DNA from 2 places in the Neobacillus oceani genome. Region 2 is predicted to be linked to the other one. Evidence: riboswitches for the same ligand, from Rfam matches in the RefSeq annotation. Region 2 holds a riboswitch; the other holds the start of a gene.
The links. A riboswitch is a leader RNA that binds a small molecule or an ion and turns the genes downstream of it on or off. The one in region 2 is predicted to bind cyclic di-GMP.
Positions count from the first base shown of each region.

Region 1: another riboswitch for cyclic di-GMP. It lies ahead of V1499_RS02740 (amidase); the one in region 2 lies ahead of V1499_RS05140 (DUF192 domain-containing protein).

Region 1 covers NZ_CP143543.1:553,025-561,888, forward strand. Annotated here, with positions in the region: gene V1499_RS02725 (DEAD/DEAH box helicase) at 1-844, shown strand, start outside; gene V1499_RS02730 (amidase family protein) at 963-2,429, shown strand; gene V1499_RS02735 (hypothetical protein) at 2,546-2,680, shown strand; cyclic di-GMP riboswitch class I at 2,783-2,867, shown strand; gene V1499_RS02740 (amidase) at 2,970-3,767, shown strand; gene V1499_RS02745 (FAD-dependent oxidoreductase) at 4,043-5,566, opposite strand; gene V1499_RS02750 (trans-sulfuration enzyme family protein) at 5,872-7,017, shown strand; gene V1499_RS02755 (CBS domain-containing protein) at 7,211-7,945, shown strand; gene V1499_RS02760 (DUF1360 domain-containing protein) at 8,083-8,499, opposite strand; gene safA (SafA/ExsA family spore coat assembly protein) at 8,656-8,864, shown strand, end outside.
Region 2 covers NZ_CP143543.1:1,029,181-1,038,044, reverse strand. Annotated here, with positions in the region: gene V1499_RS05170 (CpaE family protein) at 1-100, opposite strand, end outside; gene cpaB (Flp pilus assembly protein CpaB) at 121-828, opposite strand; gene V1499_RS05160 (TadE/TadG family type IV pilus assembly protein) at 837-1,742, opposite strand; gene V1499_RS05155 (TadE/TadG family type IV pilus assembly protein) at 1,757-2,140, opposite strand; gene V1499_RS05150 (prepilin peptidase) at 2,137-2,652, opposite strand; gene V1499_RS05145 (Flp family type IVb pilin) at 2,859-3,035, opposite strand; gene V1499_RS05140 (DUF192 domain-containing protein) at 3,060-3,392, opposite strand; cyclic di-GMP riboswitch class I at 3,493-3,579, opposite strand; gene V1499_RS05135 (DNA topology modulation protein) at 3,679-4,203, opposite strand; gene V1499_RS05130 (DUF418 domain-containing protein) at 4,200-5,387, opposite strand; gene V1499_RS05125 (spore germination protein) at 5,596-5,817, shown strand; gene V1499_RS05120 (spore germination protein GerPB) at 5,832-6,071, shown strand; gene gerPC (spore germination protein GerPC) at 6,112-6,711, shown strand; gene V1499_RS05110 (spore gernimation protein GerPD) at 6,708-6,887, shown strand; gene V1499_RS05105 (spore germination protein GerPE) at 6,892-7,272, shown strand; gene V1499_RS05100 (spore germination protein) at 7,310-7,528, shown strand; gene addA (helicase-exonuclease AddAB subunit AddA) at 7,563-8,864, opposite strand, start outside.

The DNA of each region.
Region 1 (8,864 bases), 480 kb from region 2:
TGCGAACGTGAAACGGCAGCTTGAGAAGCTAAAGAAGAAGCCGCATATCGCTTTTGGGACACCAGGCAGGGTGAACGAGCTGATCAAGCAGAAAAAGCTGAAAATGCATGAGGTGAAAACGATTGTCCTGGATGAGGGCGACCAGCTTTTGGTCCGTGAACATTTCGGCCCGGTGCTTGATATTGTGAATTCGGCGCTGAAGGATCGCCAAGTAGTCCTGTTTTCGGCGACGATGAAGCCGGAGACTGAGCAGCTTGCGAAGAATTTGACGGAAAATCCGGAGATAATCAGGATCACGAAGGATGAAGCGATTGAGCAGGGGATGGTTGAGCATATTTATTTCTCATGCGAGCCGAGGGAAAAGATGCTCTTGCTTGAAAAAATAGCGAGGCTGGACGGGATTAAGGCGCTGGCGTTCATCAACGATATTACCGAAATTCCAGTCATTACGGCGAAGCTTCAGTTTAAGGAGTTGTCCGCGGGCCTTTTGCATAGCGAGCTTGGGAAGATGGACAGGCAAAAGGCGATCAAGGAGTTCCGCGATGGGAAAATCAAGATGCTCGTCGCCACCGATGTTGCCGCGAGAGGGCTTGATATCCCTGGCGTCACCCATGTCATCCATGTTGATTTTCCGAGAGATATCGACCAGTACATCCACCGCTCCGGACGCACAGGGAGGATGGGCGCGAACGGGACGGTCATTTCACTCGTAACGGAACGGGAGGAGCGCGAGTTGAAGGCGTATGGCCGAAAACTGAACGTTCCCGTGGAAAAAAGGATTTTTTACAAAGGGACCATTGCCGTTGAGAACATCAGGCAAATCGAACGGTCGAAAAAGAGATAGGGAACAGGGCGTCCACACTGGGGGGCGCTCTTTTGGTTTACCAGCACCCTTTTGATAAAAAGGATTCGTGGGAACTTTTATCGAATGTATGTACAAAGAGAGGCAGGGGGGGATTCTTGTGCAAAATCCAAGGTTGAAAGAACTGCATGATACATGGCTTGAAGAAGCGACGATTGGCGATATGCAGGAAAAAATGGAGACCGGGAAACTTACGTCTAAGGAACTTGTGCTGATGTATTTATACCGCATTTCACAGTATGACCGAAAAGGCCCGGAGTTGAAGTCGGTCATTGAAATCAATCCTGACGCCGTGCACATCGCGGCTGCTCTCGATGTTGAGCGGGAAGTTTCAGGTGCGCGCGGGCCGCTGCATGGGATTCCAGTGCTCCTTAAAGATAATATTGATACAGGAGACAGAATGCATACAAGCGCGGGTTCGAAGGTGCTGGCCGATTCATATGCGCCGGTGGATTCGGAAGTCGCGCGCAGGCTCCGTGAAGCAGGCGCGGTGATTCTTGGCAAAACGAACATGACGGAGTGGGCCAATTTCATGGCGATCGGCATGAAGAGCGGCTACAGTTCAAGGGGAGGGCAGACGCTTAACCCGTACGGCCCCCGTACTTTTGACGTGGGCGGTTCCAGCGCTGGCTCTGGCGCGGCGATTGCGGCAAATCTCGCCGCTGTTGCTGTCGGAACGGAAACCTCAGGTTCAATCCTTAATCCATCCGCGCAAAATTCGCTTGTTGGTATAAAGCTGACTGTGGGCCTGGTAAGCAGAAGGGGAATCATCCCGATTTCGCATACCCAGGATACGGCGGGCCCTATGGCTAGGACGGTTACCGATGCGGCAATTTTGTTGACAGCGCTAGCTGGCGAGGACATTGAGGACCCGGCTACACTGGCAAGTTGGCTGAAAGAGGTGGATTTCACCATTCATTTGGAGGAAGGGCTTGCCGGCAAAAGGCTCGGCGTTGCCCGGGAACATTATTTTGCCGAAGCCGGAGAAAAAAGGGCCGCTGTCGTCGAAAAGGCAATTGAAAAGCTTAAATCCCTTGGCGCTGAAGTGATTGATATAACAATTCCCTCAGCAAAAAAGCAATGGGATTGGGAAGTCCTCACCTACGAGTTCAAGGCAGGGGTCAACGCCTACCTAAAAGGGCTCGGGCCTAACGCCAAGGTGCGGTCGCTTGCCGATGTCATCCGGTTCAACAAGGAAAATGAAGCGGAAATGCTTAAATATGGCCAGGAAGTCCTGGTCGGCTCTGATGCGACGAGCGGCGGATTGTATGAGGAAGCCTATATCCGTTCGTTGGAGTTCAATGATTACCATGCGAAGGAAAACGGCATCGATTATGTGCTGTATGAGTATCAGCTTGATGCGATTGTCTTCCCTCATGAAGAAGGCGCGGATTTATCCGCGCGCGCCGGCTATCCGTCGGTTGTCGTACCTGCCGGCTTTACTGAGGACGGCGAGCCTGTCGGAATCACCTTTGCCGGGACAGCCTGGAGCGAACCGGAGCTAATCCAGCTCGCGTATGCGTTTGAGCAGGAAACGCATGCCCGGAGAGCCCCTACCCTGCGTTAATTGTTTTTTAAAAAATTTACTCTGGTAACAATGCAGAAACTGCCACTTTGCTAAAAGAATAAACTAGTTTCACTAGTCAAAACTAAACATATCCTGAAAAAGGAGATGTGGTTACGATGGGCAGAAAGAAGCTTGGGAACAGGAATGCGCAGATTAACAACAATAAAAAGGTTGGTAAAACAAGCTCGGAGCTTGTGAAGTTTACAACCGGGCAGGACAGGCTGATCCACAACCGGCCGAATGATGATTGATCTCGATTGACCTTTGGAAGCCACTCCATTTTGGGGTGGCTATTTTTATGTTTCTAGTAATATTGGTCTATTCTCCCATGGGCACAAAGGCGCTATACTATATACAGAAAAAGGCAAACCTGCCGAAAGACAGGGACGCAAAGCGATGGGCCTGCCCGGAAACCCGAATGGCTGCCACGCCGCCGGACTTCTTTTTGGATGTCTGGGACAATTCCAAAAAGGAGAGGAAAAGAAGTCTATGCGCAAAGCTTTTTTGTGTGTAATTTTATTATGTTTGGCGGCGGGGTCAATGGGAAATCAAATTGTAAAGGCTGAGGGGACGCCGCGGGCAACGTGGCTTTGGGATACTTCCATGATTGAAACCCGGCCGGATGAAGTAATCGCTTTTCTTCAGGAAAACAACGCAGACAAGGTTTTCTTACAAATTAATCGGAACATCGGCTTTGATTCATACAAGCGGTTCATCAGAAAAGCTTCTGATTTTGGAGTTAAGGTCCATGCCTTGGACGGCGCTACTGACTGGGTATCCAGTAAAGGCGGCACTTATTTGAACCAGCTCATGAGCTGGGTTTCCGACTATCAGGCCGGGGCCGCTCCGGAAGAGAGGTTCTCTGGAATCCATCTCGATGTGGAGCCGTATTTGTACAGCGGCTGGACGTCGAACTACAAAGCCACAGTGCTCGCCTACCAAAACCTTCTTTTAAACGCGAAGGCGCAGTCTGGGCAGCTTGGCCTGCCTCTGGGTGCGGATATGCCGTTTTGGTTTGACGAACATACTTATAACAATAAAATTGGTAAAGGCAATCTCGCCAATTGGGCCATTCAAACGGTTGATTTCCCGACCATCATGGCATACCGCGACACGGCGCCGGCAATCGCCAATATTATCAGCAATGAAGTGCGCATGGCTCAGACTGCGGGGAAAACGCTTATTGTCGGTGTGGAAACAGGCGCGAGTTCGGAAGGTGATTTCATCACATTCCATGAAGAGGGGAAAGCCTATATGGAAGCCGAACTAGCCGCGGTTGATAGCAGCCATGTTTTTGCCATCCATTATCTTGAAAGCTGGATGAAAATGAAGCCTTAAAGTTTAGGAGAAACAGCTGCACCAAAGGGGGTAGCTGTTTTTTTACGGGTAATTCGGGAAATAAACAATTTTGAAAATTTAGATAAGAGCGAATCCCTGTAATAATGGGGAGAATAAGCCGAAAAATGGTCCTAATCATTTAAAAAACGGGGTGAATAAGAGTAAACGGAGTGATTTAGCATCCATTTTTTTAATAAAGTGCAGGCTTTCTACCGGGAAATTTGCCAAAATGCCATAAAAGAAGAGGCAAAGGGTATGTCCTCTGCCTCATTTTTTCATCCTTCCAGCTTTTTAAGGTCCTCAATTGCAGGTCCTTCAACAACTTCTCCGTTGTAAGCGAATCGTGAGCCATGGCATGGGCAATCCCATGTCTTTTCGGCGCTGTTCCATTCGCACTCGCACCCAAGATGTGTGCACGTCGTATCAACAAGATACAGCTTCCCGGTTTCGTCCTTGTAGCCGCCGGCGCGCTTGCCATCGACCAGGACAACGCCGCCTTCGCCAACCGACAGATCGCCAGGGAACTTAGGAATAAACTCCAACTTTCCTTTTACAAGATGGCCGGCTACAGACGCATTAAAGCTGACCGCTTTTTTTAATGCCGGGTCGAGTTCGAACCGGGATGGGTGATAAAGCTTTTTGTACGGACTTTCAAGATTGAGAACGTAATCCGCCAATATGTGGCCGGCGAGCGTGCTTGTTGTCATGCCCCACTTTTTATAGCCGGTTGCAACAAGGATGGTTTCTTCATCATCCGTTAATGGCCCAATGTAAGGCAGTTTATCAAGCGTATCCAAATCCTGAGCCGACCAGCGGTACATATAGTGCCCGTTTCCAAACACATCCTCGGCGAATTTAGCGAGCGCAAGATAATGCTTCTCTGTATTCTCACTTTTCCCGGTCCGGTGGTTTTCCCCGCCAATAATTAGCAGGTTTTCCCCATCATGAGGCGTATAGCGGATTGAGCGGGTAGGAGAATCGGCACTTATATACATGCCGCCGGGATATTCCTTGTCCGTCTTCACGCCAATCGCATAAGACCGGGACGCGTACATCCTTGCGAAATAGAGGCCTCTTTTATCAAAAAATGGCCAGTGCGAGGCGATAATGGCATGCCCGCAGGATATTTTCAGCCCATCCTTCGTATGAACAACGGTGCCGCCCTCAAGTGTGATATCCTTCGCGGTCGTATTTTCAAACACTTGGCAGCCGGCATCTATGGCTTTATTCAATAGGGCCCTTAAATACTTAAGGGGGTGGAACTGTCCCTGGTCTTTCATTGCGAGCGCATTTTTGACTTCTATATTAAACGGAATGCTCGTACGCAATTCGTGCGGGATGCCGAGTTTTTTATATGCTTCGGCCTCGGTCTCGATTTTCGATTTGTATTGATCGGTTTCGGAGTAAATGACAGCATCCTGGCTGCTGAAGTCGCAGTCGATGTTTTCTTCGTTAATGATCCTTCTGATAAAACCGAGTGCATCGGAATGGGATTCATAGTAAAGCTTAGCCTTTTCCTCGCCAAAATGGCTGATCAGTTCATCGTACAGCAGACCGTGTTGGGCTGTGATTTTTGCGGTCGTATGTCCTGTCGTTCCGTTCAGAACACTGCCGGCCTCGATAATCGCCACCTTTTTGCCTTGTTTAGAAAGCAGGTAGGCCGTTGTGATGCCGGTCATTCCCGCCCCAACGATAGCGACATCGACAGAAAGGTCCCCCTCAAGCCTGCTAAACTTCGGAAGGTCGATTTCTCGCCAATACGTTCTCGGATACTTTGGCGTCCTGCTTTGTCCGCTCATGTTATTCCTCCTTCATCTGATAAGTCCGATTAATGCAATCTGCAATTCACTTTATCAGGGACAGTAAGCTAATAGGGCAACTGTCCCTAAAGGTCCGCTTGGTTCAACCTAATCATCTGCAGAAAACCACCGCTGATGGAAGCTTCACTGTATTGTTCCCTGTTTTGGAAAAATAAACTCAACAACTTGCCAGGGGGTCTGCTATCTGATTTTTCGAAGGATTAGCAATTGCGTTGACGCTCAATGCCCAGGCTGATATACTCACCCTCATATATAAAGATAACCAACAGAAGAAGGTGGCTTGATTGGCAAAGGAATTTGAAACAAAAGTATTGCATGGGGACAAAATAGGCAGGGAAATTGCGAGCAAGGTGACACCGATTTACCAGACGTCTGCCTTTACGTTCAAGGATTTGGATGAGCTTGAAGGGTTCTATGAGGGCAGTGGGCGCTATCTGTATTCTAGGGTAGGAAACCCGAATACGGATGAGCTTGGCGCGGCGGTTGCCAGGCTTGAGGGGGCGCCTGCCGGAGTGGCGGCATCCTCGGGATTGTCGGCTATCCTCGCCGGGGTGCTCGCGGCTGTTAAAAGCGGCGGCCATATTATCGCAGCGGACGACGTTTACGGCGGCAGCTATCATATGCTAAAGGAAGAACTAAAAGACTTTGGCATTGAGACAACGTTTGTTTCATTCACCGACCTATCCAATGTAGAAAAAGCTATGCGGGATAACACCCGCATGATCTATACGGAATCTATTACGAATCCGCTTCTCCGCGTCGAGGATCTCGCGTCGGTTATTTCTTTTGCGAAAAAGAAAGGCCTGATCACACTCGTCGACAATACGTTCGCGACACCTCTGCATGTCCGCCCATATGAGCTTGGTGCCGACCTCGTTGTACATAGCGCAACAAAGTATATTGGCGGCCATAGCGATGTGACATCCGGCGTCGTAGTCGGAAGGGAAGACCTGATTGCCAAGGCGAGCGGGAAGATCGCCAATCTTGGCGCCAACCTGAGCCCGTTTGAAGCGTGGCTAACTACCCGTGGCTTAAAAACGCTGGCGCTCCGCATGAAAGCCCAGTCATCCAATGCCCGGCAGCTTGCTTTGGCGTTAAAGGAAAATGCTGATGTAAAGAGAGTGTATTATCCATTCGAGCATGGGGAAGACGGATACGGCGCGATTGTTACGATTGAGCTTTCCGAAAAGGCGGATATGAATGCATTTTTCCGGGCTCTTTCCTGGATTAAAATTGCGCCAACACTCGCCGGCGTGGAAACAACCGTTTCCCACCCGGAAGTGACATCCCACCGCGCACTATCACCAGAAGCGCGCGCCGAACTTGGCATCAACCGCCAAGTCGTCCGAATTTCGGTGGGCATTGAACATGTGAATGACATCATCAGCCAGTTCGAAACGGCGATCAAAGAATCTATTCAAGGTTATTGAAACGACAGCACCGGCTAAATGCCGGTGTTTTTTTGCGAAAATGGAGTTGCACTTAAATGGCCAATCCCTTTTGGTTGCCGCTTACCCCACTTGGTTGCTATTGAAGTGCCCATCCACGGTTGCTATGTTTCACAATCACCTCAACATTGGTAAATAAGTATCGAGAAACTAGTAACTTTAAGGAGGCCAGCCTATGGCTCATAATCAAAAAGAGATAAAAAGGCAAAGGGAGAGATCCGAACGCTTTGAGGTGGCGTTCAACCAAATCCATACAGAATTAAAAAAGCTCGAGAAAAATGCCGATACCGACCATTTTATCGAGCTGCTCCATAAAGTGAAGAATAGGCATGCGCCAATACGCCGTTACTTCGACGATTTAAAAAGCTATGCGCGCCTTCGTAACGCGCTTGTCCATGAAAAGAGCCGGAAAAACTTCTATATTGCCGAGCCCCATCCGGAGGTTGTTGAGCAAATTGAAGCAATTGCCGAATTCCTGCAAGTCCCACCGTCGATCCTAACTGTTGCTTCGAAGCCGGTGAAGACATTCCAGGCGGATGAAGAAGTCAAGGACGCGCTTCTCGAGATGGAAAAGCACGAATTCACACAGTACCCGGTTTACAAAGGCGAAAGATTTAAATTCCTGATGACCGAGAGTGGACTGAGGAGTTATTTTGCAAGCAGGCTGAAATGCTCCTCGATTGATCTCGCCGGACAAAAGCTAAGCGATGTCCAAAAGCATGAAAAGACGAATACGGTTAAAATTGTATCCAAGGATATGAATATTTTCGAACTTCAGGACTTATATGATTCCCGTCCGGAGCATGAAAACAAACTGGAGGCAGTCATCATCACCGAGAATGGTTCACAAAAGGAAAAGCCAATCGGAATCGTTTCTTCATGGGATTTAATAAAGATGGATACGGATTAAATGGCTGCCCAACTGATTGTATAAACAACGCGGCCTAACCATTTTTAACTGTGAAACAACACTTGTGAAACAAGAATTTTCGGGTGGTCCAGGTACTGTTCGTAACAAAACTCGCCAATTTCGGCGAGTTTTTTGTGTTAACCTTTTGGATGTTCCTTTGGCGGGCCTGCATCTTGAGTGTTGGTTTCGTGCTCTATTGCTGAGTAATAGGCAACCTTTTTAATGTTGACGCCTACAAATGTTTCTATGACAGACTGGCCGCCGGCAATGGCGAGGATTAGCCCGAGGACAAGGAATACTTTTGGGAAAAGCAGGTAGCCTCCCCCGAGAAAAATCGCGCTCCAGATGCCCGCGCACCAATAACAGTTAAGCAGGTAACCGAACATGTTCTTCGGGACGTCCTTTACCTCGCTGCCATGCGAAGTCTTTATCTCCTTCTTCTTCATGAAAGGCTTGCGGATGAATTCGGTAATTTTATCAAAAACAATCAAATGGGTCAGGCGATAGCTCGCCAGGATGAGGATGATGAGTTCCAGCCAGGAAAGGTTTTCCATAATGAACCTCCTACAAAAGCTTTTGGTGTTAGACTGCCCAAAACATGCCTGAGCGTCCATTACCTGTTTTCCCGCCAGCGAAAATAATAACCATCCTCTCTTCGTTCCGGTATATTTTTGAGGAAAAAACACAATCTATCCCGAGGAGGCGATAATATGAAAAAAGCTTTATTGATTCTTTTGGTGTCCGTCATGGCCATTGTTGCAGTGCCGGCGATTTCAAGCGCCCAGACAATCCATACCGTTGTCCGGGGGGATACGCTTTGGAAAATTTCTGTCCGGTATCATGTTGGGCTTCACGAACTGATTAGGGCAAACAAGCAGTTTAAAAACCCTAACCTGATTTATCCCGGGCAAAAGGTGAC
Region 2 (8,864 bases):
TCCGGCCAATTCCGCCTTTAGCACTGCAGACAGCAATCATTTTTCCGCGGGATTCCGGAGCGCCGCCATCTTTTGTTGTCATTTCATCAAACTCCGCCATCTCCATCACCTTCCATCAAATTAACTCTCATTTCCTTCCGAAGGACTTGAATCAGCTTTCATAACAGGCCTCGTATGCAGCATTAAATGGACGATTCCCTCCTGGGATGCCTTGACAAGCTTTACGGCATCTTCCGGCTTTAGTTCCAGTGTAACCGCCGTATATTCCACATAAGGTTCCTTCGTGTTTTCCGGCAGGGTGATTTTCCTGCCAACAGCCAATACCCTTGCTTTTTCCAGCAAAATATTCGTCCTGAAATCGGGTACGTCTTCTGCCTTTTTATCTTCTTTCGCGAAAATCACGTCGACGTCATCTTCAGGTTCGATTAAATTGGTGACGGACTGTGGCAGGTTCAAGGAAACCGAAACAGCCCGGTATCCTTCTTTCACCTTACGTGAGACATAAACGGTTTCTTCTGTTTGGGAAACGAGCCTGTGGGAAAGAATCGGTTCTCCCTTTTCAATCATCGCGTCAGCAAGCTTTCCCTCCGCCTGCGAAATGGAAGGCACCGCCTGCGGCAAGGCCCTGTCTTCAGAAACCTGGATGACCTCAAGTTTCTCTGCTGTAATCTTTTCGTTCTTATCGATTCTTTCTTTCGCAACGACGATTTCCGCCATCGGCGCGGAAGTCGTTTCCTTTTTATCGAACTTCGCCATGTATTGGTAAAACAATACTGTCGTAATCATCCCCATGGCGAGGGCCAGCACTAATACCATTTTCGAACGCATTTTCCCACCTACTCTGTCAACCGGATGGCATAGGCGCCCCGGTCCAGGCTTCCTTCTTCATAAAAGCCCGTTCCCGGCCATTTAATGAACATTCCGGTTATTGATGTATCGTTGTTTTTCATAGGTTCGGTAATATAAAAATAGGCAAACCCAGTTACTTGGATATTTTTTAACTGGTTTGAATCGAATTGATATGGCTTATAAACGGGAATCAGGATAACCCGGGAGCAATCCCGGTCAGATAAATCCCCGATAGCAGAGGTGCATCCATTTATCAATTCCTGGACAACCGTCCTCGTCTTACCGGCAATGTTACCGGTTTCGGTTGGGATGATTTCCCCAATCTTGATTTCCTGCTGATATCCGTGGCGGAGATTTTCTTCATACGTCTTTGCACCCGGTCCATTAAGGCCCAGGACGCCGAAAACCCCGCTGACCGAACCAGAAGAATCCGTTTTTAACTTTACAACCGTGCCAAAATTAAGCGGAGTATCCTCATGAACCCCAAGAGGCGCGATTCCCTTTGCCCTGCCCATTGGTGCCAGCGATGCAGCGGCGGCTGCCCTGACATTGACTGTTTCAAATCCGAACAATCCCATGAATGCCGGCTTAACCTTTTTTACAAGGCCCACTCTTACCTTTTTGTCTATGTCGATGTCCAGGCTTTTCTTCGAACCAGTTTCCCCATGGTCGGCGAGAATCCGATTCACCACTTTATTGACTTGTTCCTCCGAATTGGTTAGCTCCTGGGCACCGGAGAGCACTGCAGCGTTCGCGGCCTTTTGAAGCTTGCTTTTCGTCATATACAGCATTCCGCCGTCAATGGCGAGCCCCGTGATGCAAAGCAGCGCAACCATTGTTATCGCGACGTAAATAAGAGCGACTCCTTTTTCTTCTTTTAAAAAACTCTTCATGCTCCGTCCCTCCTTCACTCAACTCGGATTGTAGAATCAGTCTGCGCATAAAGCGGGGAAGGAAAGAGGCTTGATAAAAACGGGGTATACAATTTAATTGGATATTTCAATTTCACCTTCACATAATCACCGGATTTTCGTATTGAGCCGGGTGGAGTGATTTCAACGATTAGGTTACTCGAATCCCCAAGGCGGACATAATTTTTCGCGAAGGATGCTATTTCTGCATCCGACCTCCCCAGCCCCCCTTTGCGGACTGTTTCCTGGGCGGCCATGTGGAGGTGGGCATAAGAGTATGTTACTCTGCCAAAGTCAATGATCCCGACGACCAACAACAATAAAAGGGGAAGGACAAGGGCTGTCTCCACCAATGATTGGCCGGATTCATTCTTCCTCATAAAATCATCCCGGCGCGGAAAAATTGAATGGCGGCGCCAACCGCGATTGCAACTCCATAAGGATATGTCTGTTTCATCGCATCTTTATCGTACATGAGGGGAATCTTCAACCCATTCATCAATCCACCTAGCGAATAAAAAACCCCTTTTAATAATTGTTTCGCGCTCTTGCGGAAAATGATAAGGAAAAGAGCGAAAACCCCGCCCGCGAGCGCCATATAAATAGCCGAGAGCGCGACGAATTTCGCTCCCATCAAGGCCCCGATCACGGCGAGGAGTTTCACGTCGCCCGCTCCCATTCCTCCCAGCAAGTAAGGAATTAAAAGGATGCCGAAACCGGTAAGGAGCCCAAGAATGGAGTTCGTTAATCCTTCAAGCCCGCCTGCCACTCCATTTACGGCTAGTGACACAATCAGGAAAGGCAGCAGGACCTTGTTATAGATTTTCCGCTCCCTCACATCCGTCACCGTGCAAATGGCAAGCAGCAGAAACAGTAAAATGGCGTTTATCATTCCAGTAACCTCATTTCCGGGTAAATCTTTTATTGAAAAAAAGCCCCACGTTGACTCCTGAACGCAAGGCTTTCCTACTACATTACAAAATACTCATTTAAAATTATATAAATTGAACAAAAGGTTTTAGTGCCCTTTTATACCTTACGGTTGATTCTAACCATTTGAATAAAAATGAATTTTATATTATATGGTTTTTGGAAAAATTATGGAGTTACTTTTTCAACCTCAGTTGCTACCCCTGTAAATATTGCTATAATTTTCTCTTTAAATCCGATAAGAATAGCTACTACCCCAATCGCAATAACGCCCAAAACCAAACCGTACTCTGTCATGCCTTGTCCTTGTTCTTCAGTCAGCAATGCTTTCATTTTATTCATCATGTTTGATTAGCTCCTTTAATATTATTATTTGATAGATAAACAATGTCCCACTTTCAAGTCCGTATTCTGAATGGTACCCGCCGGCAATTCTAGTACTAAGCGGGCTTTCCGGCGGACCTTTCCAATCTTTGCGGGCGCCATCTTTTCGTCAATGCCCACGACGATGTTGTTTCCGTCCAAATACACAACATCGATTGGATAGTTCATGAAGAATGTGTGGATGGATTGGCAGGGTTGTATGAGCAGGCCGTGACCCGCGGGCAGATTCTTTGTAAACATCAGGCCCTTCAACCTTTTGAAAAAACTGTCGGCGCTGTCTACCGTATCTGCAATTTCCGTCCCTTTCGACAGATTCACGACCTTCAACCTTCGTCACCTCCTGAAATATAAAATGACCCCGCCTTTACCGAAAGGGGGGTCATTGGTAAATAAACACACCTATGATGCACCCTGATCTTTCGGTAACTGGCTGGCATAGCACAAACGTGCCTTAGCCCCTGTAGCTTTGCGTCACTGATTTTCATCAGCTTTGCCTTTATCGAGATACAGCGCGCATATCTTGTCGACTGTTCTCTTACTCACATCATAAAATGTTTATATTTGGTTGGATATAGTACCAATAGACTATTTTCACAAAAATAACCTAGTACTTTTGTATTATTTTTTCGTTTAACCCTCTTAAAAAGGTTTTCACCTCCGAAGGACGGGTAAATATATAAATTTGTTTATCACGGAATTTATGAAGCTTATCAAGGATGGACGGAGCCTTTTTCCGGTTATATCCGGCTACCCAGGAGATAAATTTCCAATCGAGTTTTTCCTGGCAGCCTTCCCCCATATCCGGCCTTGTTTTTCCTTGGTACTGAATCCTTCTTTTCACTATCCCAACTAAACAGCGGATTGTTGAATAATGGAGGAATATGACCGTATCCGCTTTTTCCAGCCTGGCATCCATCGTGGAGCCGAAGTTTCCATCGATGATCCATGTTTCTTCATTCATGATGCCATTTTGCAAGCGAATAAATGCGGTCCGGTCCATCGGAACCCAGCCCGGCTTCCAAAAAAGGGCGTCCAAATGGTATACCTTCAAACCAAGCCTTTTGCCAAGCACCTTGGCAAGCGTACTTTTTCCGGCCCCTCCGCTCCCAATTATAGCGATTTTTTTCACGCATTCCCCCTCCTCCGTAATTTTTGGAGCTTGAAATACGTGAAACTCCGCCACATCCATTCCACCGGGCCGTACCGATATTTTTTCATCCACATGCTACTGACAGCGATTTGAAGAAAGAAAACGGCGAAAACGAGAAGGGTCCCTTGTGCGGCCGAAACCTTACCATAAAGGCCAAGGCCATATCCATAAAAAATAAATGTCGACAAAATAGACTGAAACAAATAATTGGTCATCGACATTCTTCCAACATAGGCTAGGCTGCCAGATACGGCCTCGAATTTTCCGGCTCCCAAGACAATCATCCCCGCATAGGATAGAGCCAGAAGCGGACCTCCAAAAAAGTCCTGGAAAAATTCCACGCTGTAGCCTTCCCACCCATAATACGGCAACGTTTTCAGTGCCATCGCAGGCAGAAGCAACCCAAATGCGGCTACCTTGAATTTCTTTAAATGCCTCACAGACTCTTCAAGCCATCTAAGCTTCGCAACCGCCGCTCCAAACAAAAAGAGTGGCAATATGGAGAATAATGTGATTGGGATAGTCTCAGGGCTGTTGAGAAAGTTCCATTCGGATATCCTCATTTCAGTGATTTCCCGAAACGAACCATTTCCATATACAGCAAGTGCGTGCTGCGCGTCAGCTTTGTACGTTTCCCAAAGGTTTACAATCGGCCCTGCCACGTCAGCCAGTAACAGAAGAAGGCCGAGAAGCAAGTTTGGAATGGTATACATGGCCAGGGCTAATATAAGAAGAGCCTTCCCACTAAACCGCAGGAAAAACAACAGGAGCAAGCCGACGCACGCATATGTAATCAAAATATCCCCCGGCCAAATAAGGAATGCGTGAACCATTCCCACAGCAAGAAGAAAGGCCAGCCTTCTCGCGGCGAACACTGTGAAATTGGCCCCGCGCCCAATAGCTCGTTCCCTCATGAGCATAAGCCCATACCCGAAAAGCATGGAGAACAATGGGTAAAAGCTCGCCTGGGCAAATACGTCAATAAACATGTAGGCAATCCGGTCGATACCTTTTCCCCACCATTCCAGCGGCTCGATGAATACATATGGGGAGTGAAAGCTCAGCATATTTACCAGATAAATCCCTATTATCGCAAAGCCTCTCATTGCATCCAATGATGTAATCCGGTTTCCTTCAACTGTCGGTTCCAGTTTAACATCCATACCGCATTCCCCCATCCATTTTGCATTGTTATGTAGGTGAATAAAATGTCGCCCAACCCATAGATTTAGGGGCATTCCGTAATTATATAGTAGATTTTGCCATTCCGCACTTGTTTTCTCGTCCATTTTCTGTTTTTCTTTCACACTGCACACATTCCCGGGCTATGTACATACGATAGTAGAAGAATAATTTCAAAGGGTGTAGCCTATGCCAGCAATCGTAGGTATTGTCCAGGTCATTTCCTTGGGTTCGAGCGCTGTTATGAACATTGGCGATGTTCTCAATCTATCCCCCATCTCCAGTGCAAAAACCTTTTCAGGGGCCGGATCCTTTAATACCGGGGAAGCGATCAGCAACCTCAATAGCGTGAGTTCAACGAATGTGTATGACACAGATGGGATTGACCAGCCTATCGCATTCAATATCTAGTGAGGTGGCCGGCAATGAATTTTTATATCCAGCAAACTATCCAAATCAACTTTATAAGAATCGGCGGGATTTCAAATTCCTCTGTTTTTCAAATCGGTAGTGCGGGGATCATCAAACCCGCTTCCTATCTCGCGAATACAGGAGGTTTTACCGGCCCAGCCCCTACCGCGCAAAAACCTTTCACCTTTCCCGCGCCGGCCCCTGGTGAAGAAGGTAATCTTCCTTTGATACAAACTCCTTCGGTTCCGCTTTAAATGGGACTCCATGTCAGGCCGAGGAAGAGAGGTGTACTCCGTGGATTTCTATCAAATTATTCAATGGATGCAAGGCCAGCTCCAGCTTTATGAACAAAGAATTACAGCCCTTGAAAACTCGCTCAGATGTGCCGAGGATGAAATAAGGCAGTTAAAAGAAAAACCGCCTATCCATGTCGGAACGATACAATACAAGTTCGATCAGCTGAAGGTTGAAACGTTGGAGGGTACACTTAGCATCGGCCTTAATCCCCAGGACTTGCAAGGAATTGAGGATTTTTCCATTCCGAATGGCCAGCCCGGGATGCCTCTTCCTCCAATGGAAATGATGCGGCGGGGAATGGAAGTCGAAGAGGAAATCAACCGTTACATCGAATCGGACCTTCCCGGATTTGTCGCTTCCTTGGAAGAAAAGCTTGGCGCGCAGCATGCGGGTTCCTACCTTTCCTTCATTCAAAATGACATAAAAAAACAGCTACCCGGCAGGATTGAAGCCCATTTGAGAAAAGCCGGGGCAGCCGGGCCTGATGAAACTTCAATCGCTAAAACGGCGGAAGCGCTGAAGAAAGAAATTGAAAATGGCGTTCTAGCTTTTTTTAATCATTTGCCTACGAATATGAAAGAAGGGGAACAACAATGATTTTTCAAACGTACAACAGGGAATTGTCCGTCGGCAGCATCAGGGTTATTGGGGTATCCAGCTCCTCGCTGCTCCTCGTTGGAGATGCGCAAACCATCCAGCTTGCATCCGCATTTGACACCCCGGCGGAATCCCTGATTATCGGGCCTTTTGTTCCTTTGAGCCGAGGATCGTAACACGATGCTTCAAAGAATATCAAAAGTGGATTCTTTTTTTCTAAAATCAGCCTTGTTTTCTTCAACTATCCTAATCGGGGATGCGTTAAGGATATTCGGCAATTCCCGGGCACTCGCCGTCCAAAGGGAAGCCGAAATCTTTTTTGATGAAGAAGGGGACTTTGCCCAATTCAAAGTATTTTCCGAGCCAATCCCTCTCCCTCCGATTTATGAACCAATCCTTATCGACACCTTCCAGCTGAATCCGGTTATCAAGGTGGGAACAATTGACGTGAAGGGGCTTTCTGCAGCATCCATTATCCAGATTGGAAGCACTCCATACATCAGTATGGAAGCACGAATCCATCATATCAGGCAGCTGCTCGAACGAGAGGAAACCCAATAAACTGCATTTTATTCGTAGACGAAAGGCGTGTTAGTTTATGCCGGCACTTGTCGGACCGGTAAATATTCACAACGTTACTGGAGGAACTGTTAATTTTGGCGATGTCCTAAATATTTCTCCTAAAAGTACAGCTAAAACCTTTCAAGGTGCCGGGAGCTCGAATACAGGCGTTTTTAACGCGACAGGAAGCGCGGTCAGCGGAACGAATGTCCTTGATACGAAGCTCGTTGATCAGCCAATGACCGGGAATAAGTAAAAGACATGAACCAGTTGGAGGTTCATGTCTTTTTTTACACGTTTTCGTTTTCTCTTTCAAACTTGAGAAGATGGGCGCCATCGAAGAAGAAGAGATAGCGCTCATCGACCCGGCGTTTCCAAATCTTTTCTAGTGCCCTTGTATACAAGTCAATTTGAAGACGGTAGCGGTCGGCAAGAATCGGTGCGGCACCTTCAAACCCACTGCGGAAGCGGCCGGTGATCCTGTCAGACTTGAAATCAATCATGACAAGCCCTTCCCTATCCTCGAATAGACAGTCTATGATTCCTTGGATATAAATCGGTTCATTATCATCCTTCCAATCAGGATAAACTTCTTTCGCGGCAATCGAAGCGGTAAACGGTACTTCCCGGTAGACTTTTTCTGCCGAAAGAAGCCTTTGGCCAAGTTCGGATTCAAAGAATTTGACTATCAATGCGGGTTCGATAATCTCGCGCTGCTCTTCGGTCAACAGCTCCGCCTCAACCATTTGGCTTGCCAGCAATGCGATTGAATCCTCGGTTATTGGCTGATCCAGCCTCACGTGCTGCATGATACTATGCAGGGCTGTTCCGCGTTCGGCGGCGCTCAGTGATTTTTCCTGCATGAACCGCGGGCGCTCCAGGATTGTCTTCCTCGCCTTTTTTAGAAGATCAGTTCCGCTTTGCTCATCCGCCAGTTCACGGTTCCGCTTCATTTCGGATACTGTCTGCTTAGCCCTGTGGGCAGCGGCATCCTGGAAGCGATATTCCCATGTCAGCCTTTCCCTGACTTCCGTTTCATGGCTCGACGTTTCCGGTACCGCCTGAAGTTCACGAACGCGCGCCAATAAACGGTCCCCGTCCGGTTCACCCTGCTCATCGACCCCTCTAATATCTTCGGCGTCAAGCAATGTTACTGTCCATCTCGAGCCATCGTGCGATATCGATTCCGGAACTCCCGGACCCGTTTCCGAGAGGCGAAGCAAGCCGCCATCCCTGTGGCGCACAAGCGACGGCCCGATCCAGTCAAAATACCCTTTCGCCGCGGACCTGTCTGCATCCTCCAGGAGCCAATCCGGATAGGAAGCAATATCTTCCCACTGGCTTAATTTCTTTTCGGCGTCCTTCAGGGTGGCCAGCATGTAAAGCTTTTCTTTTGCCCGGGTCATTGCGACATAAAGGACACGCATCTCCTCGGCGAGCATTTCCATCCTTTTCTTCCGTTTGAATGCAAGCTGCGGAAGTGAAGGATAGGCAATCCGCTTTTCGGGATTGATATATTTCGATGCAAACCCGAATTCCTTATCCAGCATATAGGAACTGCGAATGTCCATCATATTGAAGTTCCTGGCAAG